Regions from separate parts of the Candidatus Pelagibacter sp. HIMB1542 genome, predicted to be linked through region 1. Evidence: riboswitches for the same ligand, from Rfam matches in the RefSeq annotation. Region 1 holds a riboswitch; the other holds the start of a gene.
What was found. A riboswitch is a leader RNA that binds a small molecule or an ion and turns the genes downstream of it on or off. The one in region 1 is predicted to bind glycine.
Positions count from the first base shown of each region.

Region 2: linked by a shared signal. The riboswitch ahead of ACTTBI_RS07510 (malate synthase G) and the one ahead of gcvT (glycine cleavage system aminomethyltransferase GcvT) in region 1 are both predicted to bind glycine.

Region 1 covers NZ_JBNAJB010000002.1:23,906-39,481, forward strand. Annotated here, with positions in the region: gene ACTTBI_RS04500 (class I SAM-dependent methyltransferase) at 1-1,154, opposite strand, end outside; gene ACTTBI_RS04505 (DUF1365 domain-containing protein) at 1,154-1,918, opposite strand; gene ACTTBI_RS04510 (NAD(P)/FAD-dependent oxidoreductase) at 1,911-3,149, opposite strand; gene gcvP (aminomethyl-transferring glycine dehydrogenase) at 3,156-6,026, opposite strand; gene gcvH (glycine cleavage system protein GcvH) at 6,026-6,406, opposite strand; gene gcvT (glycine cleavage system aminomethyltransferase GcvT) at 6,406-7,506, opposite strand; glycine riboswitch at 7,585-7,674, opposite strand; gene ACTTBI_RS04530 (DMT family transporter) at 7,706-8,578, opposite strand; gene ACTTBI_RS04535 (biotin-dependent carboxyltransferase family protein) at 8,578-9,519, opposite strand; gene ACTTBI_RS04540 (allophanate hydrolase subunit 1) at 9,509-10,186, opposite strand; gene ACTTBI_RS04545 (5-oxoprolinase subunit PxpA) at 10,214-10,987, shown strand; gene ACTTBI_RS04550 (tetratricopeptide repeat protein) at 10,987-11,472, shown strand; gene ACTTBI_RS04555 (putative hydro-lyase) at 11,477-12,262, shown strand; gene ACTTBI_RS04560 (ABC transporter ATP-binding protein) at 12,263-12,970, opposite strand; gene ACTTBI_RS04565 (ABC transporter ATP-binding protein) at 12,960-13,682, opposite strand; gene ACTTBI_RS04570 (branched-chain amino acid ABC transporter permease) at 13,679-14,692, opposite strand; gene ACTTBI_RS04575 (branched-chain amino acid ABC transporter permease) at 14,692-15,558, opposite strand.
Region 2 covers NZ_JBNAJB010000002.1:601,110-616,685, forward strand. Annotated here, with positions in the region: gene ACTTBI_RS07470 (aspartate aminotransferase family protein) at 17-1,183, shown strand; gene argF (ornithine carbamoyltransferase) at 1,186-2,115, shown strand; gene ACTTBI_RS07480 (c-type cytochrome) at 2,107-2,646, opposite strand; gene kdsB (3-deoxy-manno-octulosonate cytidylyltransferase) at 2,740-3,471, shown strand; gene ACTTBI_RS07490 (prephenate dehydratase domain-containing protein) at 3,471-4,304, shown strand; gene dnaX (DNA polymerase III subunit gamma/tau) at 4,446-6,095, shown strand; gene ACTTBI_RS07500 (YbaB/EbfC family nucleoid-associated protein) at 6,088-6,405, shown strand; gene recR (recombination mediator RecR) at 6,409-7,020, shown strand; gene ACTTBI_RS07510 (malate synthase G) at 7,007-9,169, opposite strand; glycine riboswitch at 9,249-9,336, opposite strand; gene ACTTBI_RS07515 (acetyl-CoA carboxylase carboxyltransferase subunit alpha) at 9,441-10,535, shown strand; gene secA (preprotein translocase subunit SecA) at 10,539-13,073, opposite strand; gene argJ (bifunctional glutamate N-acetyltransferase/amino-acid acetyltransferase ArgJ) at 13,139-14,440, shown strand; gene ACTTBI_RS07530 (DUF1178 family protein) at 14,480-14,908, shown strand; gene ubiG (bifunctional 2-polyprenyl-6-hydroxyphenol methylase/3-demethylubiquinol 3-O-methyltransferase UbiG) at 14,905-15,576, opposite strand, start outside.

The sequences.
Region 1 (15,576 bases):
ATCAAATCAATATTTTTAGATTTAAATCCAGCTTCACAATAAGATAGGTAAAATTCCCACATTCTTTTAAATGTGAGATCAAATCCTTGATTTTTAATTTGATCCCATTTTCTCAAAAACTCTTCCCTCCAAATAGCTAACGTTTCTGCATAGTGATCTGCATATGAAATGTACGAATTAATTGTTAAGCCGTTATCTGAAACATATCTATTAATACTATTTTTGTTAGGAAGAAATCCTCCTGGGAAAATGTATTTTTGAATAAAATCCTGTTTATTTTTGTATCTATCAAACAAACTGTCATCAATGGTTATTGCTTGAATTGCAGCCTTTCCTCCATTCGATAAATTATCTTTTATTGTTTTAAAATAACTCTCTAAATAATTTTGCCCAACAGCCTCAATCATTTCAATTGAAGCGATCGAATTATATTTTCCTTGAAGATCACGATAATCTTTAATCTCAATATTTACTTTTTCATTTAGACCACATTTATGAATTCTTTCTTTTGCGTATTCGAATTGTTTTTTAGAAATAGTAATACAGTCTAATTTCACATCATATTTCTTACCTAAATATTCTGCAAAACCACCCCAACCACAACCAATTTCTAAAACTTTGTCACCAGAACTAGGTTTGATTAGATCAATTAATTTTTGGTATTTATTATTTTGCGCTATACTTAAATTTTTTGAACTATCATCAAAGATTGCACTTGAATAAGTTAAAGTATCATCTAGCCACAATGAAAAGAAATCATTTCCAAGATCATAATGTTTTGCAATATTTTCCTTACTTCGACTTTTTGTGTTTTTGATTATTTTATTTTTTATGAAATTGATTACAGGCAGATCAAGCAAACCTGAGAATTTATATATCACTTGAATATTTCTAGCTGTTAACTCAATTAGATCTGAAAGATTGTCAGTTTCAAATTCACCTCTCATATAACTTTCAGCAAAACCAATACTCCCACCTCTAATTAAATTATAATTAAAATTTGGATTTTTTATCTTAATATTTGCCTTTAAAGATTGATCAGGGTTACCAAACTTTAATATCTCACCTTCATAGGTAGTTAATTCAAGGTATCCATTTTTAATTTTACTTAAAAATTTAAAAACCAATTTATCTGCAGCTCTATTTAATAACATTAATTTTCAACCGTTAAATTGTTTCTTATTTTTATTTTTTTTTTAATAATCTTAATTCCTTTCATCCATAATTTAAAGGCCTCAAAATGGATTGCTGATATTATTTTTATAGTCATCAGAGGGTGCTTTAAATATGATTTTAATAATTGACTGCTATTTAAGTTTGTTCTTTTTCCATCTTGAGATGCAAATAAAATTTTTCCTTCTTGATCGTATTGATCAATGATTACAGAAAGTTTTTCATCAGGATTAAGAATTCTAAAGAAATACTTACAATTCATTTCTATAAAAGGTGAAACATGAAATTTTTTAGAACAATTATTCTGAATTAATTTATTTTCACTATCTACTCTAAAAACATAAGTATGTTGCTCACCAAATGTATTTTTCACCTCATATAATATAGATATTAATTTATCATTTTGGTTATAAACAAAAAAGATACTTAGAGGATTAAACACATATCCAAAAATCCTTGGATAACAGAGAAGCTTAATTTTAATATCTACAGTCTCTATTTTATTTTGTTCTAAATTTTTCTTTACCCAATCTTCAAGAGAAGATCCGTCACGTTCACCATGATCCTTTTCATGAAAACTGATTAGATTGAATTTATTCAATGAAAAGAAGCTTATCTCTTGATCTATTTTTCTTAACTCAGATAAATCAATTAAAAGTGAGAAAACACTATACTTAAAATAGTGTTCTTTAGGTTTGAAACGTTTATGGATTACTTTTCCGTTATATATGCATGAGTTAGTCATTTAGGTATTTTAGCATTTCAATAGATGATTTTATTCCATCTTCATGAAAACCGTAACCAAAATAACTCCCACAAAAAAGTAAATCCTTTTTATTTTGTAAACTAGATAGTTCTGATTGAGCATCTAGTGCTTGTTGATCATAATAAGGATGAGTAAATTTAACTATTTTAAGTATTTTACTCTCATCTATTTCAAAATAAGGATTAAGAGTTAAAAAAATGTCCTCATCGCATTTAAGGTTTTGTAAAAGGTTTAACCAATAAGTAATAGAATTTTTTTCTAAATCCTTGTCATTGATTGATGAATTCCATGAGGACCATGCCTTTTTATTTTTTGGCATCGCTCTTTTGTCTGTATGAATATATGCAATATTTTCCTTATAACTAAAATTAGATAAAATTTTTGTCTCTTCTTCAGTAGGATTATCGATCAACTTCAAAGCTTCATCAGCGTGAGCTGCTATTACAACTTTATCATAATCAAAAAATTCACTTTCACCACCATAATATAAATCTAATCCTTTTGATTTTCTTATAATTTTTTTTATTTTATAATTTTTAAAGTATTCACCACTTATCTTTGAAATTACTTTATTTACATAAGTTCTGCTTCTATTGGTTACGGTATACCACTGAGGTCTATTTTTTAATTTAAAGAGCCCATGATTTTGAAAAAATTTTAAAAAGAATGTTATTGGCATCTTGCTAGCTTCATAAGGTGGCATAGACCAGATTGCAGATACCATTGGGATGATATGGTAATCAATAAACGTTTTTGATAGTTTATTGTTTTCTAAATACTCACCTAAAGTAAGTTTTTGATCTGTAACATTTATTTGATCACTATTTTTATAAAATTTAATGATATCAAAAAACATTTTTAAAAAATTAGGATTAAACAAATTAGATCTATTGGAAAAAATTCCATTTAAACCTTTTCCACAATATTCAAAGTTTGTATTTTCTACTGATACCGAAAAAGACATGTTACTCTTTTCAATTTGAACATCATTTTCTTTAAAGAAATTAATTAAATTTGGATAGGTTTGAAAATTAAATACAATAAAACCAATATCTACAGATACTTTCTTTTCATCAAAAATTAAATCTATTGTATGAGAATGACCACCAAAATGATCTTCTTTCTCAAAAAGATCTACATGATGTTTTTTTGATAAATAATATGCAGCACTTAAGCCTGATATCCCAGAACCAACTACAGCAATTTTCATTAATGATTATGCCGCGTCTTCTTTAAACTCATCCATACTTGGACAAGTACAAAAGATATTCTTATCTCCATAAACATTGTCCACTCTTGCAACTGGTGGCCAAAATTTATTTGTTTTTAAGAATTTAGCAGGATAAGCAGCTTGCTCTCTTGAATATTTATGATCCCATTCATCTGATGCAAGTTCTATATCTGTATGAGGAGCGTTCTTAATAGGATTGTCTACTTTATCAAACTCACCAGAATTGATCTTATCTATTTCAGATTTGATATTAATTAAAGTATCACAAAATCTATCAAGCTCAGATAAACTCTCACTCTCTGTTGGCTCTATCATCATAGTTCCCGCAACTGGCCAAGACATTGTTGGTGCATGGAAACCATAATCGATCAATCTTTTAGCGATATCTTCCTCAGTGATACCTGTCTCACTCTTAATTGATCGAATATCTATAATACATTCATGAGCAACATTGCCATTTGAACCTTTGTACAAAATTGGGAAATGATCTTTAAGTCTATGAGCTATATAATTTGCGTTTAATATCGCAACTTGAGTAGCTAGTTTTAAACCTTCTGAACCCATCATTTTAATATACATCCAAGAAATTGATAAAATACTTGAGCTTCCCCAAGGGGCTGCTGAGACTGCGCCTATTCCTGTAGCAGGTCCACAATCTTTAACAACTGGATGATTAGGTAAATAAACTTGTAAATGTCTTTTACATGCAATTGGTCCCATACCTGGTCCTCCACCACCATGTGGAATACAGAATGTTTTGTGTAAGTTTATATGGCAAACATCTGGACCAAAATTTCCAGGTCTTGCTATTCCAACAAGTGCATTTAAATTTGCACCATCCATGTAAACCTGACCACCATGTTTATGTATCAGTTCACAAATGTCTGTAATTTTTTCTTCAAACACACCGTGAGTAGACGGATATGTAACCATTAATGCTCCAAGATTTTCAGAATGTGCTTCTACTTTTTTCTTCAAATCTTCAAAATCAACATTTCCTTCTTTATCACAATCAACAACTACAACTTTCATTCCAACCATTTGTGCACTAGCAGGATTTGTTCCATGTGCAGAGCTTGGAATTAAACATATATTCCTGTTTTCTTCTCCTCTATCTAAATGGTATTTTCTAATTACCATTAATCCAGCATATTCTCCTTGAGCACCAGCATTTGGTTGAAGTGAAACACCAGAAAAACCAGTAATTGATCTTAACCAATTTTTAAGATCAGTGAACAATGCTCTATAACCTTCCATCTGCTCTACTGGTACAAACGGATGAGGCTCAGCTAACTCTCTCCATGAAATAGGAATCATTTCTGCAGTAGCATTTAATTTCATAGTACATGAACCAAGTGCAATCATAGTTCTGTTAAGAGCTATATCTTTATCTTCTAATTTTTTTAAATATCTAAGCATCTCTGTTTCTGAATGATATGAATTAAAAACAGGATGTTCTAAATATTTTGAAGTCCTTAATAAATTTTTTGGTAAATTAGGTAAACTTACTGTTGGATCTTCTTTTTTAATAGACTCGGCTGCATTAAAAATTTTCAACAATTGATTTACTCTATAAACATTTTTCTTTTCATCAAAAGAAACGGCCAACATTTCAGAGTTTACTCTTCTGATATTTACTTTTTGATCTAAAGCATTTTTATAAATTTGATCAGTTTTATCTTTTGTTACAATTGTAACTGTATCAAAGAAATGATCTGAATAAATTTCATATCCAGATTGTTTTAATTTATCTGCAAAATTTTTAGCTAATTGAGAAACTCGTTCTGCAATAGTTTTTATTCCATCTGGCCCGTGGTAAATTGCATATGCCGCTGAAACAATTGCTAACAATGCTTGAGCAGTACAAATGTTACTTGTCGCTTTATCTCTTCTAATGTGTTGTTCTCTTGTTTGAAGAGATAATCTGTAAGCTTTGTTTCCATGTCTATCAACAGAAACACCAATAATTCTTCCTGGCATAGACCTTTTGAACTCATCTTTAGTTGCAAAGAAAGCTGCATGAGGTCCACCATAACCCATTGGAATTCCAAATCTTTGAGAGCTTCCTACTGCAATATCAGCGCCTAATTCTCTTGGTGTTTTAAGTAGCGCTAAAGCTAATAAATCAGAAACTAATACAGCTTTTCCATTTTTTTTATGAATTTTGCTGATGGCTTCACTTGGATCTTTGATGTCTCCTAAAGTTCCAGGATATTGAAGAATTCCACAAACTAAATCCTCTTTAAGTTGATCCAATACTTTATCTTCATTGCCAACAAGTACTTTTAATCCCATTGGCTCTGCTCTTGTTTGAATTACATCAATTGTTTGTGGATGGCAATTTTCTGAAACAAAAACTAAATTACTATCCTTTTTATTTAATCTATGACTTAATCCCATAGCTTCTGCAGCTGCTGTTCCTTCATCAAGCAAAGATGCGTTTGCAATATCCATGCCAGTGAAATCAACAATCATTTGCTGAAAGTTTAGAAGCATTTCTAGTCTTCCTTGCGCTACTTCAGGCTGATAAGGAGTATAAGATGTATACCAACCTGGATTCTCTAAAATATTTCTTAAAATTACATATGGAGTGTACGTTCCATAGTAACCCATACCAATAAAATTTGAATAAATTTGATTTTTTTTTGAAATTGCTTTCAATTTTCTTAATGCTTCATACTCAGAATTAGACTCTCCTATATTTAATCCATCTTTCAATTGTATCTTTTCTGGAACTGTACTTTTTATTAAATCATCTAATGAATTATAATTAAGCTCCTTCAGCATTTTATTTTGATCTTCTTCTGAAGGTCCAATGTGTCTTTTTAAAAAGTCTTTTTGTGAGTTATGTAACATTAGCTAGCACTCTCCTTTGCAAATTTATCGTATTCTTCTTTATTCATTAAGCTGTCCATTTCTAAACTATCTTTTAATTTAAGTTTAAAAAACCAAGCTGATCCCTCAGGGTCTTCATTAATTTTTGCAGGATCATCTACTATAGCTTGGTTGGTATCTACTACTTCACCACTTACTGGAGTATAAACATCACTTGCAGCTTTAGTTGACTCAACTACTCCTGCTGTGCCATCTTTTTCAACGCTTGAACCTTTTTCAGGTAACTCAGCAAAAACAATATCTCCCAACATTTCTGTTGCATGCTTTGTAATTCCAATGGTAGCAACATCGCCCTCCACTGTAATCCACTCATGTTCTTTTGAAAATTTAACTTCACTCATTATTTTACTCCTTTCACGTAACTTTTTTTATAAAATGGTAACCCACAAACACTTGCAGGATGTTTTTTTCCTCTTACTTCTAGTAAAATTTTTGTATTAACTTTAGAAAACTCTTTATCAATGTAGCCCATTGCTATTGGACCATTTACACTTGGGCCAAAAGTTCCGCTGGTAACCTCACCAATAAGTTTTTCTGACTCATCAAATATTTTAGTTTTTTCTCTAGCAATCAATCTTCCTTCTGGCTTAATCCCAATTCTAATTTTAGAGGTACCCTCTTCTATTTCTTTCATAATTTTATCAGAACCAACAAATCCACCATTTGAAATTCGCTCTTTAGAAATCGCCCACTTTAAGTTTGCTTCAATTGGTGTTTTTTCTGTACCAAGTTCGTGTCCATATAAGCACAATCCTGCCTCTAATCTCAAGGTATCTCTTGCCCCAAGTCCTATAAGTTGTGCTCCTTTTTCCATCAAATTCTGAGTAAATCCTTCGGCTAAATCGTTATTAATAGACACTTCAAAACCATCCTCTCCAGTATAACCAGACCTTGTAACAAAAGATTTTTGATCTTTATAATCAAACCAGTTCCCTGTCATAAAATTAAGTTTTTCAATACCTTCTATTATGTCATTTAAAATCTCAACTGACTTTGGACCTTGAATTGCAATTAATGCTCTTTGATCATCAAGAACCATTTCATATTTACTGTTCAGTAAATCTGATAAAATTTTAAAATCATTATCTTTGCATGCTGCGTTTAAAATAATTAAATATCCTTTTTCAATTTTAGTGATTATCAAATCATCATGAATTCCAGCACTATCGTTCATTAAAAAACTATATTTAGAACAGTTTTGTTTCAAATTTTTTAAATCAAGTGGAAAAATTTTTTCAAGATCAGCAGTTAAGTCATCTCCACCATGAATAAATAATTGACCCATGTGAGACACATCAAAAATACCTGCATTTGATCTTGTGAATTTATGCTCTTCAACAATCCCTTTGCTGTATTGTATGGGCATTTCATATCCAGCAAATTCTACAAATTTAGCTTGGTTATCTTGATGAAGTTTGTTTAAAGATGTTTTTTTTCCCATACTAACTCTGTCGTACCCATCTGTATTTTTGCCTGAGAGTTTTACTCCTTCGGCGAGAACTCAATCTCTTTCCAGAGTTAATATAATACGGTCCTTTTACCTGAGAGTTTCCTGGGCGGTTGCTCCTTCGGTGTCACAAAGTTTGTGATCTCTCCCGTTAACAAATATTCTAATAAATACTGTTTAATGTCAAATGTTATTAGATCGCTTTTTTTTCTGAGGTATATAAATTGTAAAATTGAAGTAAAACTGCAAAAATAACTATTGATCCTCCAATAATTACTATGAACGGTGGCTGTTCATTTATAAACAACCATGCCCATAAGGGACCAAGTACTGCTTCTGTTAACATTATGATTCCAACCATTGCTGATGGTGTTCGTTGAGCACCGATAGTAATAAATATAAAACCTAATCCTAATTGTAAAAACCCAGCTAAAAATCCTAAAAAGATATCATTAGGAGATATCATTATTTTTTCTGACATTAGATAACCAATTAACAAAGCAAAAACTCCTGCAACAAATTGAGCAGGAACCATATCAACAGTTGGATATTTTCTTACAACTAAAATTAATGTAGCAAATGATATTGGCATTATGAAAGCTGCAATATTTCCAGACATTTGACCTGGAGATAAAGAGCTTCCAACCATTAGAAGTATTCCTGAAATTGCAAGAACTATTGAAGTCAGAGTGATTGCTGAAATTTTTTCTTTTAAAAAAAAATAACCAAATATTGCTAGGAAGATTGTTTGTGTTTGAATAATAAAATTAGCATTAGCAACTGTTGTGTTATACATCGCAAATACATAACCACTAAAGCCAAATGACAAAATAAATCCACCAAAGAAACCAGGAAATCCTAAATTATAAAAGGATCTAAATACTTGTTTTTTATAAGTTAAAGTTAAATACAAGCTAATAACAATTAGGAAGAATACCGTTCTCCAAAATAATATTTGCCAGAGGGTTGCTCCCTCAAATGATTTTACAATCAAACCTCCAAAACTAAGACTACATGCACCTAGAAATACTAAGAAGGGTCCAGGAAGTTTTCTAATAATATTCATTATATTTGATTAAGTAAGTTCTGAGTGTCCATCTCATATAATTTAAATAAAGTTTCAGCATCAGATAAATTTATCTCTTTAAATTTAATTTTTGAGCCAGGTGATATTTGTACTAAACGATCATAATCAACACTAGCTACTACACCAATTTTTGGATACCCTCCAATGGTACCATGGTCTGACAGCATAATAATTGGGTTTCCGTCTGCTGGTACCTGAATGACCCCTTTTAACAAACCTTCTGATTTAATATTGGTATTTACAATATTTTCAATTTTTGGACCCTCTATACGCATCCCCATTCTATCTGAAAGTTTTGATACAGAAAATTCTTTTTCAAAAAATATTTTTTTTCCTTCCTCTGAAAAATAATCAAAGTTTGGTCCTTTTATTACTCTGATATTTTCAACTTTAGAATTTATGTAATTAGTTTTTTTTTTACTTTGGTCTGAATTAACATTTAGGATATTTACTTTTTGACCGTTCTCTAATTTTTTTCCATTATTTGATCCAATATTTGCCTTGGTATTTATCGAACAACTATTCCATTGAAATTTTAAATCTAATTCTCCACCAAATGCTAAATATCCATAAACTGATTTATTTGTTGAGATTAGATTAATCTCATCTCCATTTTCAATTTGATAACTCTCATAACAATTGCCATCAATTTCTGTGCCATTTTTAATAATTTTAAAAACAATATCACCTGTAACTGCTATATTAATTTTTTCTCCTAAATATTTTATATGTGGTCCTTGGTATGCAAATTCTATAACTGGAGAATTTAATTTATTGCCTACCAGCTTGTTAGCTAAACTATAATTTCTATTATCCATCGCTCCACTAAATGGAATTCCTATATGATATAAGTTGTTTCTTCCTTGATCTTGAAAAGTAGTATTAACTCCAGCTCTTATAATTTCGAAATTATTTGTCATTATAACTATTATATTTTTCAAGATTTATTTGTTTAAAAACTACAATGTCACCAGGATTTATTAGATTTGGCTCTTCCTCTTTTGAATTATCAAAAACATCTACAGGTGTATTACCAAGTATGTTCCATCCACCAGGACTTTCAAATGTATAAATATTTGCAAATTGTTCAGTTAAAGCGACTGATCCTTTGGGGACTTTTACTCTTGGTGTTTCTAATCTTGGTACTCTCATATTTTCATCCAAATCACCTAAAAAAGGCATACCGGCAATAAATCCGGTCATATAACAAAAATATTCCTTACTAAAAAAATTTTCTAAAATTTTATCTCGATTAATATTTAATTTTTCTTCTAATCTTTTTATATCGAGAGAAAATTGATCATCACAACAAACTGGAATTTCTATTTTATTACTATTGTTATCTTGAGTTTCATCAACATTTAAATTTTCAATTAATTTTTTAATCTCTTTAAAGTTTGTTTTTCTAAGGTCGTAAGAAACTATTAATTTATTGTAAGAAGGAGTAAGATTATTAATACTTTCAATATTTTCTTTTTTTAAAGCTTTAAAATATTTTATTACTTCAGAGTTAACTGATTTATTCACCTCTATACCAAAATCGCAATAAACAGCTGCGTCACCAAGATTTGTTATATTTTTTATCATGGCATGTTATACTTAACAATTAGAACTATGGAAATTAATATAAATTGTGATTTAGGTGAAAAATCAAAACACCATTCAAATAAATATGATCCAGACTTACTTGATATAGTAAATTCTGCTAACGTTGCATGTGGATTTCATGCCGGTGATGAAGAAACTATGAACCAAGTAGTTCAAATATCGAAAAAAAACGGTGTAAGCATTGGTGCTCATCCATCATTCAATGACCCAGAAAATTTTGGAAGACAAAGAATGGATCTTGCGCCTGAAGAAGTTAGAAAATTAATTATTGATCAATATGAAATTTTACAAAAGATTGCTCAAGATCATGGAGAAAATGTTACTCATATAAAACCACATGGAGCATTGAACAATATGGCGTGTGAGGATATTGATCTAGCAACTACATTAGCAAAAGCGATCAATGAAATAAGTAAAGATTTGATTTATTTAGTACCAACTGGCTCTAAAATGGAACAAGCAGCTAAAAAATTAGATATGAAAATTGCCTGTGAAATTTTTGCAGATAGAACCTATGAAGATGATGGAAATTTAGTTTCTAGAAAAAAACCACATGCATTAATTACTGAACCAGAAGAAGCTAAAAAACATGTATTAAGCATGGTAAAAAATCAGGCACTGAATTGTCACAGTGGAAAGCAAATACCTTGTGAAATTGACTCTGTATGCATACATGGAGATAACGAGAGTTCACTTGCTACAGCAAGATCAATTAAAGAAAATTTAATTAAAAATGGACTTAACTTAAAACCTTTAAGCCAAATGGAGAAATTTTTATAATGATTAAAAAAGTATTTATTACTTTGATATTTGTTTTGTTTGCTTCCAATGCAATTTCAGCAGGTTCAGACTCAACACCAAAAAAGGTAAAGTCAGATTACGATAAAGCAGTACAATCAATCAAATTTGCAAAAAAATATGAAAAAAAAGGTAAATTAGAAAAAGCTAAAAAAAGATATGCCAAAGCTCAAAAGCTTCTTCTCAAATCTAATAAAGAAAAGCCTCTTCAAGCAGATACTTTAAACTATCTCGGTTTTACAACTAGAAAACTTGGCGATTACGAAAATGGAGAAAAATATTATCTTTTAGGTTTAGAAATTGATCCAAATCATAAAGGTATTAACGAATACCTTGGTGAACTTTATGTTGTTACAAATAGAATGAATTTAGCTAAAGAAAGACTTAAAGTATTAGAAACTTGTAACTGTGAAGAATATAACGAGTTAAAAGAAATAATTGCGGGAACAAAGAAATCTAAATACTAATTTAATGCTAGATATTCAAGATCCATTAGAAGCAAGAAAAGTTATAAGAGAAAATAATTACAAAGAACAAACTGCAGGTGCTGCTAATAAGTATGTTCAAGGAAATCTTTGTATCTTACCAAGCAAATATGCAATGGACTTTGCTTCTTTCTGTCAAAAAAATCCAAAACCTTGTCCATTAATTGGATTTGGTACAAAAGGAGATCCTTCATTAAAAGATCTTGGTGATATTGATATTAGAACTGATGTTCCACAATATAGAGTATGGGAAAAAGGAAAATTAGTTGATGAACCATATGATATAAAAAAATATTGGAACGAAGATTTAACAACTTTTGTTCTTGGATGTTCGATGTCTTTTGAGCTGCCTTTAATTGAAGCTGGTATTCCAATTCAACATATAGAAAACAATACTATTGTTCCGATGTATAAAACTTCAATAGATTGTGAACCTGCAGGACAGTTTTCAGGAAAACTAGTTGTGTCTATGAGACCATTAAGTTCAAAAGATACGATTAGATCAATTCAAATTAGTTCAAGATTTCCTGCTGTACATGGTGCACCTGTGCATGTTGGTAATCCTGATGAAATTGGAATTAAAGATATAATGAAACCTGAATATGGTGATCCACCTAGAGCAATAAAGAACAATGAAATTCCTGTATTTTGGGCATGTGGTGTTACTCCTCAATCTGTTTTAGAAAATTCAAAACCTGACTTTTGTATTACTCACAGCCCAGGTAAAATGCTTATAACAGATAAATTAAATAACGATCTCGCTGCATTTTAATTAATTTCCTAAAAAAACTTTAGTAACTTTTTCATTATCAATTAAATCTTCAGATTTACCGTCGATAACTAATCTTCCACTTTCTAAAACGTACCCTCTATCTGCCATACTAAGAGCTAATCTCACATTTTGCTCTACAAACAAAATTGAAATACCTTCTGCAACAATATTTTTAAATATCTTAATTAAATCCTTCATGACCATTGGTGACAAACCTAAAAAAGGCTCATCGACCATTAAAAGCTTAGGTAAACCCATCATTCCTCTTGCTATAGCTAACATTTGTTGTTCACCACCAGACATTGTTTTTGCTAACTGATCTGATCTAGTTTCTAACTTTGGAAAAATTTTATAAACCTTATTTAATGAATTTGTTAACTCTTCTTTTGCCTTAGGATGCCAAGCACCCAATAAAAGATTTTGTTTAACAGTAAGATGAGGAAATACCCTTCTTCTTTCAAGTACATGTGAAATTCCTAGTTCGGTTCTTTTGTAAGTTGGAATATTTGAAATTAAAGTATTATCAAAAGTGATAGAGCCTTTTTTATGCTCAACTAAATTACTAATAGTATTTAAAACAGTACTTTTACCAGATCCGTTTGGCCCTAAAAGTGCAACCATTTCGGCTTTATTTACGTTAATTGAAACATCCCAGATAACTTGAAAATCATCATACAAAACATCAATATTTTTTACATCAAGCAGCATCAAATGTTCCTAGGTAAGCGTCTATTACTTGTTTATTATTTTGAATTTCTTTTGGCTCTCCAAATGCAATTCGTTTTCCCTGATCTAATGCAAGAACATTGTCAGAAATTTCCATTATAATATTAATATTATGTTCAATTGTAATAATTGTTACACCTGTCTTTTTTAATTTTTTAACAAGTTCAACAAGTCCAGGAATAGTTTTTTGATCTACACCTCCTGTTACTTCATCCATCAAAAGTAATTTAGGATCAATAGCCATAGCTCTAGCCATTTCTAGTCTTTTCCTTTGTCCTGTTGATAACTCTTTTGCAAAGTGATGTCTTTTCTCAATCAGATCTACAAAGTCAATAATCTCTAAAGCTCTATCTCTTGCTCTTTTAATATCTTTCTCTTTCACAAACGCTCCAATCATAACATTTTCAAGTAATGTTTGATCTGCGAAAGGTTTTAGTTTTTGGAAGGTTCTACCTACTCCAAGATTACTAATTTTATCAGGACTAATTCCAAAAATATTTTTGTCATAAAATTTAACTTTTCCAGTGTCTGGTTTTGTAAAACCAGTAATCAAATCAAATAAAGTAGATTTACCAGCACCATTAGGTCCTATCACTCCTAAAATTGATCCTTCTTCAACATCAAAAGAAATATCTCTATTTGCATGGATACCACCAAAAGATTTACTTAGATTTTCAACTGTTAATATTTTCATCTTTGTTTTTTTCTTTCCAGAATATCTTTAGGAATAAATGAGATCAGACCATTTGGTCTAAAAATGCAAATAATCATTAAAATTAATCCATAAAAAATTAAGTCAACTGCACCGCCTGTACCTCCTAAGTAAATTCTTGAATATTCTGAAATTGGTACAAGTATTGCTGCTCCTATAATTGGGCCCCAAACATTTCCGATTCCACCTAGCACTGTGATTAATAAAACTATAATTGATATTTCAATATTAAAAACTCTATCTGGATCAATAATTAAAATATATTGAGAAAACAAGCTACCCATTGGAGCCATGATCATTGCTGAAATCACATAAGCTATAATTTTATAATTTGAAACATTGATGCACAAACTTAAGGCTGCTTGTGGATCGTCTCTAACTGCTCTTAATCTATAACCTAATTTTGATCTACTCAACAACCAGACTAAAAAGAATGTAATTAAAAAGAATATTAAAAAAACATAATAATAGGGAGCTTTACTGCTATGAAACTGCAATGCAGACCAAGAATCTTCTGGTGTCATTGTCACCCACAATCCTGATGCAGCTCCTACTAAATCCCATCTTTGAAAAACTACTTGGAAACTTATCCCAATTAATAAAGTGGCAATTGCAAAATAGTGACCACTTAATCTAAGCATTGGTATACCAATTAAGACAGCAAAAATTCCTGAAACAAACATACCAAAAAATATACTGATCCAGGGTGTTATTCCGTACTCCATATAAAAAAATGAAGTTGCATAAGCTCCTATTCCAAAAAATGCTCCATGACCCAAACTAATTTGACCAGAAAAACCTGCAATTACATTCCAAGACTGAGCCATAACTGCATGCATAAAAATCATTATAAATAAATGCAGATAAAATGAATTCATTCCAAAAAGCGGCAGTGCAAACAAAAGTATAACTAAGCCAGCAATAATTGATATTGCTCTATTATTCGTATTCCAAATCGGTTCTGATTTTGCAATTTCTAACTTACTATCCATTAATATCTACCGAAGAGACCTTGAGGTTTATAAATCACAACTAAAAGATAAATTGCAAATACATATAAAAGTTTAAATGATGGATCTATCAACAATCCACCAAGAGATTCTACTAATCCTATAATTATACCAGCATATAAACACCCAATAATGCTTCCAAAACCTCCTAATGCTACTGCAACGAAAGCAAATAATGCAAAATTGATACCAACATCAGTAAAAATAAAAAAATAGTTTGCCATCATTCCACCCGCTACTCCTACACAACCAAGTCCAATTGCCCAACCAATTGCAAACATTTTATTTGATGGAATTCCTAAAATTTCTGCAGCGTGTCTATCTTGAGCTGTTGCTTGAAGAGCTAATCCAGTTTCTGTTTTTGTTACAAACCAATACAAACCAAAAAAAGCAACTAAACAAACAAGACTTGCATATAATTGAGGTTGACCAATAAACACAGATCCAATTTCAATACGTCCCTCTAATAGAGGTTTATCAACGTTTCTAAAGTCTGGTGTCCATAATAATTGTGCAATCGATCTAATAAAAATAGACAATCCAAATGTTGCACAAATTTGGATAAGCATTTTTGCTTTTAAGATATAGCGAATTAAAAAGTAATGTGTGATGATCCCACAAAATGCCAACAAGAGTATTGTTATTGGTATTGAGAATAACGGATCTAACCCAAATAAAGACCAAAGCCAAAATGATGAAAACATAGACAACATCAAATGCTCTCCATGAGCAAAATTTACAATTTCCATTAATCCAAAAATTAAACTTAAGCCTGCTGCAATTAATGCATAGATTAATCCCATCATTAATCCTGTCACTATAGCTTGAATTATAATTTCAGAGGTCATTTGGTTTATTATTAAAGT
Region 2 (15,576 bases), 580 kb from region 1:
AAAACAAATTTAATTTATGAGCAATTTAGCAAAAAATTATAACAGAAAAAAAATTTCATTTAAGTATGGTAAGGGAAGCTATCTTTACTCCACTGATGGAAAAAAATATCTTGATTTTGTTATGGGTATTGCTGTTAATTCTTTAGGTCATGCTCATCCAAGTTTAATCAAAACTATAAACAACCAATCAAAAAAGCTTTGGCATGTATCAAATGCATTTCAAATTCCTGAGGGAGAAAATCTAGCAAAAAAACTATGTAAAAAAACATTCGCGGATTATGTGATGTTTCAAAATAGCGGGGCAGAAGCTACAGAGGCAGCTATTAAAGTTGCAAGAAGATATTTTTTTTCAATAGGCAAACAAAATAAAAATAGAATTTTATGTATAAAAAATTCTTTCCACGGGAGAACATTAGCTGCAATTTATGCGAGTGGTTCTAAAAAAATGACAGAGGGATTTGGCCCTAAAGTAAAAGGATTTGATCACTTTACTTTTGGAGACCACAAATTATTAGAAAAGAAAATCACAAAAAATACTGCAGCTATAATGGTTGAAACGATAATGGGAGAGGGAGGAATTAAAGTTATTCCAGATTTCTGTTTAAAAGAGCTTAGAAAATTGTGCGATAAGAAAAAAATTCTTTTAATTCTGGATGAAGTTCAATGTGGGATAGGTAGATCTGGAGATTTTTTTGCATTTGAAAAATCTAAAGTAAAACCAGATATAGTCCCAATAGCTAAAGGGATTGGAGGAGGGTTTCCAATAGGAGCAGTCCTTATGAATAAAAAAGTAGCTGCATGCATGGTACCCGGAACTCATGGATCTACATTTGGAGGTAATCCATTAGCTATGTCAGTTGGTAATAAAGTAATGGATATAGTTTCAAATAAAAAGTTTTTAAATAATGTAAAAAAATTATCTATATATTTCTTATCAAACTTAAACAAAATTAAGGAAAAATATCCTACTATTATTAAACAAATAAGAGGAAGAGGTTTTTTAATTGGAATACAGCTGCATCAAGATCAAACAAATTTTATTAAAAAACTAATGGAAAATAAATTATTAACTATTCGTGCTGCAGAAAATGTCGTCAGAGTTTTACCACCTCTTAATGTCAAAAAAAGTGAACTTGATGAAGCTTTAAAAATTATAAATAAAGTTTGCAGCCAATTTAAATAGTTATGAAACATTTTATAAATTTAAAAGATATTCCTAGTAAAGATTTAAGAAAAATAATTACTGATGCAAAAAAAAGAAAAAGTTCTAGAAAAAAACTTAACACATTAGAGACAGATAAAGGTGCTCCACTAAAAGGTAAAATTTTGATCCAAATGTTTGAAAAACCAAGCTTAAGAACAAGAATGAGCTTTTATTTAGCAATTAAACAGCTTGGAGGAGGTACTGTAACACTTAGATCCAATGAACTTCATTTAGGACAAGGTGGTGAAAGTATATCTGATACAGCAAAGGTTTTATCAACTTATGGTGATGGATTTATGTTGAGAACAGATAGTGACAAAAAAATTGAGGATTTTAAAAAATATTTGTCTATTCCAGTGATTAATGGTTTGAGCCCGTCCTCTCATCCAACTCAAGTTCTTTCAGATGTTTTTACAGTTGAAGAGATTACAAAAAAACCTATTTCCAAATTAAATATTTGCTGGATTGGTGATTCAAATAATGTTTTGGATAGTTTAATTGCTGCTTCAGTTAAATTTTCTTTCAAATTAAGCATTGGTTGTCCAAAAAATTTTGAACCAGGAAAAGAAGTAAGAAGTTGGGTGAAAAAAAATAAGAGAAAAATTTATATTTATAATGACCCAAAAAAAGCTGCTAAAGGAGCTGATGTAATTTTTTCTGATAAAGTTATTTCACTAAATGACAAAGTAAACAAAAAGAAAAAAATTCAGGCATTTAAAAAATTTAAAATTGATAAAAAATTAATGGGTTTTGCAAATAAGAATTGTATTTTTTTGCATTGTCTGCCTAGAGGGAATGAAGTGTCTGAAGACATTTTCTTAGGAAAAAAATCTCATGTATGGATACAGGCTCTTAACAGAGTTCATGTTCAAAAAAGTATACTATTGTATTGTTTTGGAAAATTAAGGTAGTGGAACTGGGCTATCTGAATTTTCATTTAGATACTTAATTACAGACGCTCTATCTACTTCTTTTCTTAAACCTGCATAAGCCATTTTTGTACCTTTAATATATTTTGCAGGTTTTTTTAAAAATCCATTTAGCTCTTCAAATGTCCATTCTTTTTCATAAGCAGCTAATGCTTTTGAATATTTATAATCCTCGACTGCTCCAACTTTTCTTCCAACGACATTATATAAAGCTGGACCTATAGCATTTTTCCCACCCTTAATTATTGAGTGACAGGCTGCACACTTTTTAAATATTTTTTCTCCACTTGCTATATCCCCCATGGCCATTAATGCAGCAATGTCGATTTTTTCTTCTGCAGCAGTTGTTGTAGAAGATGATGCGGTAGATACCTGTTCAACTTCCACCGTGTAACCTGGAGTTTCTGGCTTTTCTACATGAAAAATTACATCAGATAATTTTCCTATACCAATTACAAGAAGTGCAACCATTAGAACTGCAGCTACAATTTTGTTAATTTCAAAAGAATCCATTTTTATAAATTTAGTTTTGAACGTATAACATGATAAATTAAAATTTGACTAAAATTTAATGTACAAATTTGCCTCTATTTTAATTAGTGATTGATGAAAACTCTTATAATTATACCCTCTAGATTATCCGCAACTAGGCTCCCAGGAAAACCATTATTAAAAATTAATGATATTTCAATTATTTCACATGTGTTTAATAAGGCAAAAGAGGCAAATATTGGAGAGGTAATTGTTGCTGCAGAGGATCAAGAGATTGTCAATGATGTTAAAAATAATGGAGGAAATGCGATTTTAACCAACAATAAACATAAAACTGGCACAGACCGAATATATGAAGCTTATCAAAAACTTAACTTAGATAATGTTGATTTTATAATGAATCTTCAGGGTGATGAACCAGCAATAAATATTCAGGATATTAAAAATCTAAACCAAATGATGATAGATCATAAAGCAAAAATAGGAACTCTGGCTGCTAAAGTTGAAGATAAATTAAACTTAACAAACGAAAATATAGTTAAAGTTATTACTGAAAATAATTTAGAAGATGACCCGTTTTCTAAAGCAAAAATATTTCTAAGGAAATCTGAAAATACCTTAAATGTTTATCACCATATTGGAATTTACTGTTATTCATCACAAATTCTTAAAAACTTTGTTGAATTACCACAATCAAAAAATGAAATTGAAAATAAATTAGAACAACTTAGAGCTCTAGACAATAATATTCAAATAAATGTTGCTCTAGCCAACAAAGCTCCCATAGGAGTTGACACAGAGGAAGATTATCTGGCCTTAAAAAAAATAATGGAATATAAGTCCTGATGGGTAAAATATATTTTCAAGGAACATTTGGAGCCTATTCTCATTTAGCAGCAGTTTCAATTGACCCTGATGCTGAAATTTTACCTTGCAAAACTTTTGATGATTGTTTTAATAAAGCTTCGGAAGAACCTGATTGTAGAATTATAATACCAGAGTCTAACAGAATAACAGGGAATATAGGAGTCGAATATTTAATTTTTAAACATAGGTTGAATATTTACCAAGAGCACTTTCAAAAAATCGAACATAATTTATTAGGTCAGCCAGGAGCTAAACTATCTGATATAAAAGAAGTTTATTCTCATGCACAGGGTTTATCGCAATGTTCAAATTTCATAAAAGAAAATAATATTGCTGAACATATTAGAGCTGACACAGCTGGATCAGCTGAGATGATTTCTAAAACAAAAGACAAAAAACAAGCAGCAATAGCATCATCTTTAAGTGCTGAAATTTATAATCTTGATGTAATCAAAAAAAATATAGAAGACGAGAGTGGAAATTTAACAAGGTTTCTTGTTATGGGAAAAAATATATCTCAACCTGAGTTTGGAAATAAAAAATATATAACTTCATTCTTATTTAAACTAAAAAGTAAACCTGCAGCTCTTTATCAATCGCTTGGAGGATTTGCTATCAATGGAGTAAATCTTACCAAGCTTCAAAGTTACCCTGAAAAAAACTCTTTCGATTCTTATTTTTTCTTATGTGATTTGGATGGACATATAGAAGATCCAAAGGTTCAAAAATCTCTTGAGGAGCTGGGCTTACATTGTGAGGATTTTCACGTCCTAGGTGTTTTTGAAGCGGATAGTTTGAGACAAAAAAAATAATAATCTTTTCTTGTAGATTAGAAATTTTAACTGCTATAATAGATTTGGAGGCTAGAGGTGGATGCTGCTTGAACCCGACCAGATCTTAACGGAAGCAGTCGTAGAGACAGTTATTCAGGTTCTAGTCTCCTTAAAAAATTTATGAATAACAATTCAAAAGTACTAGCTCTTAAATACAGACCTCAAGTATGGGAGGACCTTATTGGTCAAGAAGTTGTTGCTGAAACAATTATAAACTCAATAAAAGCTGACAAAGTACCCAATGCATATTTGTTTACTGGAATTAGAGGGATTGGAAAAACTACAACTGCAAGAATTGTAGCAAAAGCATTGAATTGCTCAAATGGTATTGAAAAAATGTGTATTGATAATTTGTGTGAAAATTGTCAGTCGATTGCAAATTCAAGTCACATTGATGTACTTGAAATGGATGCGGCCAGCAAGACAGGAGTTGATGATGTTAGAGATCTAATTGAGTTTTCTAGATATGGGCCAACTTCAGCAAAGTACAAAATATTTATAATCGATGAAGTTCATATGTTAAGTAAACAAGCTTTTAATGCTTTACTAAAAACATTAGAAGAACCACCTTCATATTTAAAATTTATATTTGCCACAACAGAAATAAAAAAAATTCCTATAACAGTTGTTTCAAGGTGTCAGCGTTTTGATCTTTCAAGGATTAAATCTTCTGAATTGTTAGATTTTATAAAAAAAATTAAAGATAAAGAAAACGGAAAAGTTACGGATGACGCTCTAAAATTAATTGTAAAAATATCAGAGGGTTCAGTAAGAGATGCATTATCTCTATTAGATAGAGCGTTATTGAGTTTAGATAATGATAAAGAACTAGATCTAAATTCTGCTCAAAAGATTTTTGGTTATTTTGATAAATCACAATTAATTGATTTATTTGAATTGATATTAAGAGGAGAAGAAGAAAAAGTAATAAAAATTTATAGAAAAATATATGATCAGGGAGTTGAACCAAAAATATTTTTAAATGATTTTTTAGAACTATTATATTACTTTAAAAATATAAATTCTTTAACTTTAGAAAGCACAAATTTTTCTCTTAATGATGAAGAATTTAACAAAATAAAAAATATTTCTAATCAAATCCAACCAGATGTATTAATTTTATTTTGGCAATTTTCTATCAAGTCGTTAGAAGAATTAGATATTGTATCAAATCAACATTTATCAATTGAGATGTTTTTGATTAGATTAATGCACTTAAGTTCTGTAAAACAAGTTAAACAAATAGATACTAAATCCAAAGAAGAAAACTCAACTAGCAAAATTGAAATAAAAAAAGAGACTAAAATTATTGACCAAATAAAAAATATTTCTCAAGAAGAAAAAAAGAATCCTGAAATACAAACTGAAGTTAAAGCAGAAATTAAAACTCAAATTAATTCTTTTCATGAATTAATTGCTACTTGCACAAGTAAAAGAGAATTAAAACTTAAATTTGAATTAGAGAAAAATGTCAATTTGGTTAAATTTGAAAAAAATAGGATTGAGATTTCATTTAATGACAGCCTTGATAAAGATTTTGTAAAGGATCTTTCCTCAAAGCTTTTTGATTGGACAAAAGAAAGATGGATTATCACACTTAGTAAATCAAAAGGGGATCTCTCAATTAGAGAAAAGAAAGAAAATGAAAAAAAAATATTAATTGAAAAAGCTAAAGAAACTGAAATTTATAAAAACTTTATGGAAAATTTTCCTGATGCAGAACTGGTAGATGTTAAATCGATAATTAAGGAGGATAAAGATAATGACTGATTTTAATAAAATATTAGATAAAGCAAAAGAACTCGAAGCAAAAATGAAAGAGAGTCAGCAAAAAATTAAGGAGATTAGAGTAGAGGGTATTTCTGGCTCAAATTCAGCAAAAATCGTCTTGGATGGAGAAGGTGAAATGCAATCAATTAAACTGTCAGATGAAATAATGAAAGAAGACAAATCAATAATAGAAGATTTAATTGTAGCTGCGCATAATAACGCCAAATCACAATTAAAGTCGAAAACATCAGAAGAGATATCAAAAGCTACAGGTGGATTTGGAATACCTGGTTTTAAGTGGCCACTATAGTAGATGCAAAATATTAACGAGATTGAGGAATTAATAAAATTAATTTCAAAGCTTCCAGGTTTAGGACCAAAATCTGCCAAAAGGATTGTTTTAAAACTCATTAATAACCGTGATGAATTAGTAAAACCAATGGCAAACACATTGGCTCAAGTTTATAAAAATGTAACCAGATGTAATTCTTGTGGTTCACTTAAATCAATTTCAGCTGGATGTATAAATTGTGAAAACACAAAAAATAAATATTTAAAGATTTGTGTTGTAGAAGACATTGCCGATCAATGGTCGATTGAAAATTCAAATATTTATCAAGGGTATTTTCATATTCTGGGAGGCACCATTTCATCAGTAGGTCAAAGAAAAGAAGATTTACTTGTAAATTCGCTGGTTGAGAGAGTTAATCGAGATAAAATTGAAGAAGTTATATTAGCCACAAGTGCAACTGTTGAAGGTCAAACTACTGCTTACTACATTCAAGATAGCTTAAAAAATTCTAATGTAAAAATTACAAAACTTGCACAGGGTTTACCTGTAGGTGGTGAAATTGAAAGTTTAGACGATGGGACTTTGTTTTCTGCTTTTAAAAATCGTTCTAACTTAGCTTCTAATTCAGATTAGACTTTTTAGTAAGTCTATTTAAATGCAGCAAAGGTTCAGTATAACCAGATGGTTGTTCTTTTCCTTTAAATACCAAATCACAAGCAGTTTGAAATGCAATTGAGTTTTCAAAGTTATCACTCATTCTTACGTAATTAGAGTCATTTTTATTTTGATCATCTACAATTTTAGCCATGTCTTTAAGAATTTCTACAACTTGAATTTTTGTTGTAATTCCGTGATGTATCCAATTTGCAATATGTTGAGATGAAATTCTAAGTGTAGCTCTATCTTCCATCAAACCTACATTATTTATATCTGGTACTTTGGAGCACCCAACTCCTTGATCGATCCATCTCACAACATAACCCAATAAAGTTTGAGCTGAGTTAGAAATTTCTTTATTAATTTCATCTACAGACCAATTTGGTCTATCAGCAGTAGGTATTGTTAAAAGATCATCAAGCTTTGCTTGTTCTCTATTTTTAATTTTTTGTTGTTCATCAAAAATATTTATTTCATGATAATGTAGCGAATGCAAAGCTGCAGCAGTTGGAGATGGAACCCATGCACAATTTGCACCTGCTTTTAAATGCCCAGTTTTTTGCTCCATCATATCTTTCATTTTATCAGGCATTGCCCACATTCCTTTTCCAATTTGAGCTTTTCCAGAAAATCCACATTTTAAACCAATATCAACATTGTTATTTTCATATGCTGTAATCCATTTTGAAGTTTTCATTTCACCTTTTTTAATCATTGGACCAGCTTCCATTGAAGTATGCATTTCATCGCCAGTTCTGTCTAGAAAACCTGTATTTATAAAAAAAACTCTATTTTTTAACGATCTAATGCACTCTTTTAAGTTAGCTGAGGTTCTTCTTTCTTCATCCATTATTCCAATCTTGCAGGTGTATTTTGGTAAACCTAAAACTTCTTCAACTTTTGAGAAAAGCAAATCAGTAAATGCAGTTTCATCTGGTCCATGCATTTTTGGTTTCACGATATAAATAGAACCAGATCTTGAATTGGTTTTTTTCTTAATATCATGAAGTGCTGCAGCTGTAGTAATGAAGGCATCCATAATTCCTTCTGGAACTTCACTACCATCTTTTAATATTATTGATGGATTAGTCATTAAGTGACCAACATTTCTAATTAGCAGTAAACTTCTTCCATGAAGCTTTAAACCTTTTCCATCTTTTGAAATATAGCTTCTGTTAGGGTTGAGTTTTCTCTCAAATAATTTTCCTTCTTTTTCAAATTTTGATTTTAGATCACCCTTCATCAGACCCAGCCAATTTCTGTAACAAACAATTTTATCTTCTGCATCTACAGCAGCTACACTATCTTCGTTATCGCATATAGTTGACATCGCAGATTCTAAAATTATGTCACTAATCCCAGCATGATCTTGTTGAGCTGCAAAAGCTCTTGAGTCTTTTAAAATTTCTATATGTAAATTGTTATTTTTTAAAATTATAGCAGACGGGTTGTCAGCTTCACCCCTATGGCCAATAAACTTATTCTCATCTACCAAATCATAAATATCAGCACCTTTTAGAGCTTTAAATTTTCCATACTTAACCGCAAAACTTGTAATTTTTTGCCAACTCAATCCTGCTAAAGGAAAATATTTATCTAAAAAATCTCTTCCATATTTTATTACCATCTCACCTCTTAATGGGTCGTATCTTTCAGATACACTATCTTCTGATTGTTCAATTACATCTGTTCCGTACAGACTATCGTATAAGCTCATCCATCTAGCATTAGCAGCATTTAATGCGTATCTCGCATTCATTACTGGTACAACAAGTTGAGGTCCAGCAATACTTGTTATTTCCTCATCAACATTTTGAGTTGATATTTCAAAATCATCACCTTCTTTTTTCAAATAACCAATTTCTGTAAGAAATTTTTTATATTCTGAAAAATTAAATTCATTTCCCTTATTTTTTATATGCCAATTGTCTATTTGTTTTTGTAAGTCTTCTCTAAATTTTATTAATTCTTTATTTTTAGGTGCTAATTCATTGACTGTTTTGTCGAACCCAGACCAAAAATTATCAACAGATAGATCTGTTTCTTTTAATAGCTCGTCGCTAATAAATTGAGAAAGTTTTTCAGATACTTTTAAAGTATTTATATTTACATATTTTTCCTGCATATCACCTAAATTACCCCATCTGTATTTTTGCCTGAGAGTTTTGCTCCTTCGGCGGAATTAATTCTCTTTCCAGAGTGTTATGCAACTATCGGTCCTTTTTACCTGAGAGTTTCCGGGGTGGTTGCTCCTTCGGTGCTAAATCTATTAGTCTCTCCCGATAGCAAAATATGTATCTTCTTCTAGAAAAGAGTCAATTAATAACAATTACACTTTAAATTAAATATCATTTTATTGCCTTTTTTATGAATTAACCATCCGCTATAACCGTATTATGAAAAATTATCTTAATTTTGAAACTGAGATTAAAGATTTAGAGACAGAATTGGAAAAATTAAAGGATCCCTATAATCAAGAGGGATTGTCAGAAGTAGATACGCAAAAAATTTCAAAAACACAAGTTGAGTTAGATCAAAAATTAAATGATATATATTCAAACCTAGATCCATGGCAAACCACCATGGTTGCAAGACATGAAGACAGACCAAAGTCTAAATTTTTCATAGATAATTTATTCGAAGATTTTATTTCTTTATCTGGAGACCGTTATTATGGTGAAGATAAATCTGTACTTACTGGTTTTGCAAAATTTAATGGTCAGTCAGTTTTAGTTATTGGTCAAGAAAAGGGTGAGGATTTGGATAGCAGAATTCAAAGAAATTTTGGGATGATGCGACCTGAGGGTTATAGAAAAACTATTCGATTAATGAATTTAGCAAATAAATTTAAAATTCCAATTATCTCTTTTATAGACACGCCAGGTGCTTATCCTGGTGTTGGTGCAGAGGAAAGAGGTCAAGCTGAGGCAATAGCAAAATCAATTGAATGTTGTATGGAACTTAAGGTGCCAACTGTTGCAATAATTATAGGTGAAGGTGGATCAGGTGGTGCGATTGCATTAGCATCGTCTAACAAAGTTATCATGCTAGAAAATGCTATTTATTCGGTTATATCTCCTGAAGGTTGTGCAACTATATTATGGAGAGATCCAAAAAAAATGCTTGATGCAGCAAAAGCAATGAAGCTTTCCGCAAAAGATTTATTAAAATTAAAAGTTATTGATGAAATAATCCCAGAACCTTTAGGTGGCGCTCACAGGGATAGAGATCTTATGCTAGACAATATTAGAAAATCTATTTCTAAAAATTTAGATCAATATAAAGAAATGACGTCAGAAGAAATAATGAATGAAAGAAAAAATAAATTTTTAAAAATTGGAAGAAATGATGGTTTTATGAACAATGTAGAAGATTTAAGCAATTTGACCATTAAGAAAAACAATTTTGACAATATTTTCAAATCAAAAAAATTATTATTTGGTATTGGTGCAGGTTTATTATTGTTAGCTTCTTTGTTTTTTCTTGTTTAAGAATTATAAAGCTCCATGGCAATGTTTAAACTTCTTGCCTGATCCACAAAAGCAAGGTTCATTTCTTCCCATTTTTTTGGCTTGTGGTTTTGGATTTACTCTTTCCTCATTGGAAGATCTTTCTTCTGTTATAACTTTTAAGTTCATTAAAATTGTAACGTAGTCTAATTTTAGTTTTTCTAATAAATTTGAAAATAAATCAAAAGCTTCTTTTTTATATTCAACTAAAGGATCTCTTTGACCGTAAGACCTTAATCCAATCACTTGTCTAAGTTGTTCTAAATATTGTATATGTGATTTCCAATTCAAATCTATTGTTTGCAAAAATATTCTTTTTTCAATTTCTTTTGCATGCTGCTCGTTTAGAACTTTAATTCTTTCATTACGTGTCTCATTAAATTTTGAGGATATTTGCTCTTTCAGTTCATTATCTTTTGCAGAAATCAAACTTTCAAGTTCAGTATCATTAAAACTTTTCCCAACAATTTGCCTAACTTTATTATTAAATTCATTACTTTTTGGATTAGATAGGTTTTGAATTTTTAATTTTATCAAGTCTTCTGATATTTCTTTTAAAAATTTGTTGGAATAATCAAAAATATTTTCACTATTCATTGCGTTTTTTCTTTGAGAAAACACAACATGTCTTTGGTCATTCAAAACATTATCAAATTTGATAAGTGTTTTTCTGATATCAAAATTTCTGGCTTCAACTTTTTGCTGAGCTCTTTCTAATGCTTTGTTGATCCAAGGGTGATCAATACTTTCACCATCTTTTAAACCAAGTTTTTCAAGCATATTATTCATAGATTCTGAGCCAAAAATTCTCATCAAATCATCTTCTAAACTTACATAAAATACAGAACTACCTTCATCTCCTTGTCGTCCAGCTCTTCCTCTTGCTTGATTGTCTACTCTCCTAGACTCCATTCTTTCTGTACCAATTACAAATAAGCCACCTAGAGATTTAATTTTTTCTTTATCTATTTTTAACTGATCATCAGGAATTGATCCTTTTTTACCACCAAGCTGGATGTCAACACCTCTACCAGAAATACTGGTTGTAATTATCAAAGATTTTTCTTTTCCAGCATTTGCAATAATTTCGGCTTCATTTTCATGGTTCTTTGCATTTAAAACTACGTGTTTAATATTTTTTTCATTTAATAATTTAGAATAAACTTCAGATTTGTTGATACTAGATGTGAAAACTAAAATTGGTTGACCAATTTCATGTTTTTCAATGATCTTATTAATTATTGCATCATTTTTTTCTTTTTCAGTTCTAAAGATCAAATCATTATAATCTTTTCGGATCATTTCTTTATTTGTTGGTATTACAACTACTGAAAGATTATATATCTCAAAAAATTCCTCAGACTCTGTGACTGCGGTACCGGTGCAACCTGATATTTTTTTATATAGTTTAAAATAATTTTGATAGGTAATAGATGCTAAAGTTTGATTTTCAGCTTGTATCTGAATTTTTTCTTTAGCTTCAAGAGCCTGATGAAGACCATCTCCAAATCTTCTTCCTTCTAAAATTCTACCAGTCAACTCGTCTATGATTTTAAGAACTCCATCTTTTACTATGTAATCTTTTCCTTTTTCAAATAAATGATTTGCACGCAGTGCTTGATTTACGTGGTGAACTAAATGAAGATTTTCTGGATCATAAAAATTATCATTTTTTAAGATACCTGCATTAGAAAAAAGTTTTTCAACATTATCAATACCCTCGTTTGTTAAAAGTATACTTTTTTCTTTCTCATCTATTTCAAAATCTTTGTTATTTAAAATTTTAACAAGTTTATCTATTGCTAGGTATTGAGCAGTTTTATCTTCTGCAGCTCCAGAAATTACAAGTGGAGTTCTTGCTTCATCAATTAAACAGGAATCTATTTCATCTACAATTGAAAATGCATGAGATCTTTGAACCATTTCTTTTTGAGAAAACTTCATGTTATCTCTTAGATAATCAAATCCTAATTCACTGTTGGTTGCATAAGTAATGTCACAATTATAGTTTTTCTTTCTTTCTAGATCATCTTGGTCATTATTTATAAATCCAGAAGTAAGACCTAGAAAATTATATATGAGACCCATTTCCATCGAATCTCTTTTTGCTAAGTAATCATTAACTGTTACTATATGAACTCCATCTTCAGAAAGCGCATTTAAATACGCCGCTAAAGCAATAGTAATTGTTTTTCCTTCACCCGTTCTCATTTCAGCAATTTTACCTTCGTGAAGAACTACCCCCCCAATAAGTTGAACATCAAAGTGCTTTTCTTTTCTTGTTCTTTTTGCAGCCTCTCTTACTAGTGCAAATGCTTCAGGTAGAATTTCGTCTAAACTTTTTCCATTTTTTAATTGATTTTTAAATTCAACTGTTTTTTTTGGAAAGTCTTCATCACTTAATTTTATGAATTGTTCCTCGTATGAATTTATTTTCTCTACAATTTTTCCAATTCTATCTAGCTCTTTTTGATTACTAGATTTGATAAATTTTGTAATTAGGTTAAGTGGGTTAAACATGACTATTTGATTTATTCTTTAAATATATTGTTTAATATATGTATTAAACAATTATTTTAAATATCATGGGTATTAATTTAACAAATTTTTTAACCTCGAAATCAAAAAATACCAGAATGATGGATTTCCAGGACCTTGATCATATAGATGGCTTATCTATTTCAGCTCTAAGCGCAAATTTATATAAAACTAAAAGAGATGATTTGGTAATGTTTTACTTTAGAGATGGTGCAAATCATGCCTCTGTCTACACACAATCAAAAATTATCTCAGAAAATATTAAATGGAATATAAATCAAAAATCAAAAAAAATTTATTCTCTTATTGTAAATACTAGAAATGCAAATGCTTTCACAGGTAAACAAGGTTATGCAAGTCTCGCAAAAATTGCTGATTTAACTTCTGAGCAATTATCAAAAAAACAAGCTGAGGATGAAGATTATCCAAAGAAAATTACTTCAAAGGAAATTATTTTTGGATGCACAGGTACAATAGGTGAAACATTTCCATGTGAAAAGATAATAGTTCAAATTCCAAACTTGATTAAAAAAATCAACTATACACAAAACAAATTTCTTTGGATGAAAGCAGCATTAGCAATAATGACCACTGATACAAAACCAAAACTTGCGATGGAACAATGTAAAATTGGAGATAAAGAGGTAAAAATTTATGGTGTCGCCAAAGGTTCGGGTATGATTTTTCCAAACATGGGAACTACCTTGGCATACATATTTACAGATGCCAACTTATCGAATGATATTTTGAGTAAATTATTAAAAAAAAATATTACAGATACATTTAATGCTATCTCGTGTGATGGGGACACTAGCACAAATGATATGGTTAGTATTTTTGCAACAAATAAAGCAAATAATTCAAATATTAAAAGTATTAATGATATAAAACTAAAAAAATTCGACAAAGCATTGAACAATGTTTTGTTAAATTTAGCAAAGAGAGTAGTTTCTGATGGAGAAGGAGCATCAAAATTTGTCACTATAAATATTAATAAAAGCAAAAGTGAACAAGATGCAAAGACAATTGCTTTCTCAATAGCAAATTCAGCTTTGGTAAAAACAGCTATTGCGGGAGAAGATCCAAATTGGGGACGAATAGTGATGGCAATAGGAAAAGCAGGACCAAAAATAAATTTAAATAAATTAGGTTTGAAACTTGGAAATTATCAAATAATTCAGGATGGAAAATTATACAAGAACTATGATGAAAAATTAGTAGCTGAGTATATGAAAGGTGAAAATATAGACATCAATGTAGATTTGTTTACTGGTCCTAAAAGCTTTACTGCTTTTACTATGGATTTTACAAAAAATTATATTGAGATTAATGCTGATTATAGAAGTTGAACATATTGAAATTTAAATTTTGATAACTAATTCTATACTATGATAAAATACAAACTTTTGTGTAACGACTGTGAATTAAAGTTTGATAGTTGGTTCTCTTCTTCATCAGAATATGAAAAATTAAAAAAGAAAAAACTTTTAATCTGTCACAACTGTAATTCTGAAAAAGTTGAAAAAACTTTAATGGCTCCTCAGCTAATAAGTAGAAAAGCTAAAAATGAAGAAAAATTTGATACTCAGAAGTATAAAAAAATTAAAAAAACAATTAAAAATTATCAAAAGTTTATAAAAGATAATTTTAAGTACGTTGGGGATAATTTTGCTTATGAAGCTAGATCTATTCATTACAATAGTAAGAAACCTACAAAAGGGATATATGGTAAAGCCTCTCAGAAAGACGTTAAAGAGCTCAAAGAAGAGGGCATAGATACACAATTAATTCCTTGGGTTGATGAAAAAGAAAATTAGTTTTTCTTAAATTCAGCAATATAATTTACTGATAAATCTTTTGAAACATTCCATTCATCCTTCAGAATGTTAAAATTCATTCCATCAATTTTTTTGAGATTTAGATTGTTTTTGATTAAAATACTTTTTAATTCCTCAGGCTTAACAAACTTTTCCCATTCATGGGTGCCAATAGGAAGCCATCTCAAAACATATTCCGCACCAACAATTGCAAATATATAAGATTTTAAGGTTTTATTTATAGTTGCAACAAACATTAATCCATTTTTTTTTAAAAGATTAGCACATGATTTTAAAAAAAAATCGACATCCTCAACATGTTCAACAATCTCCATATTCAAAATTACATCAAATTTTTTTGTAGTTTTTAGTTTTTCAGGCGATGAACATATATAGTTTATATTAAGATTGTTTTTTTTTGCATGTAGGTTTGCTATGGCAATATTTTTATTTGAAGCATCGATTGCTGTAACATTAGCTCCTAATCTATACATGGGCTCAGATAACAATCCTCCTCCACATCCAATATCAAGGACATTTATTCCAGAAAGAGGATATTTTTTATTTTTAAGTTGAAATTCTTTAATTATATTTTCTTTAATATATTTTATTCTTATAGGATTAAATTTATGAAGAGTTTTAAATTTTCCTTCTGGATCCCACCATTC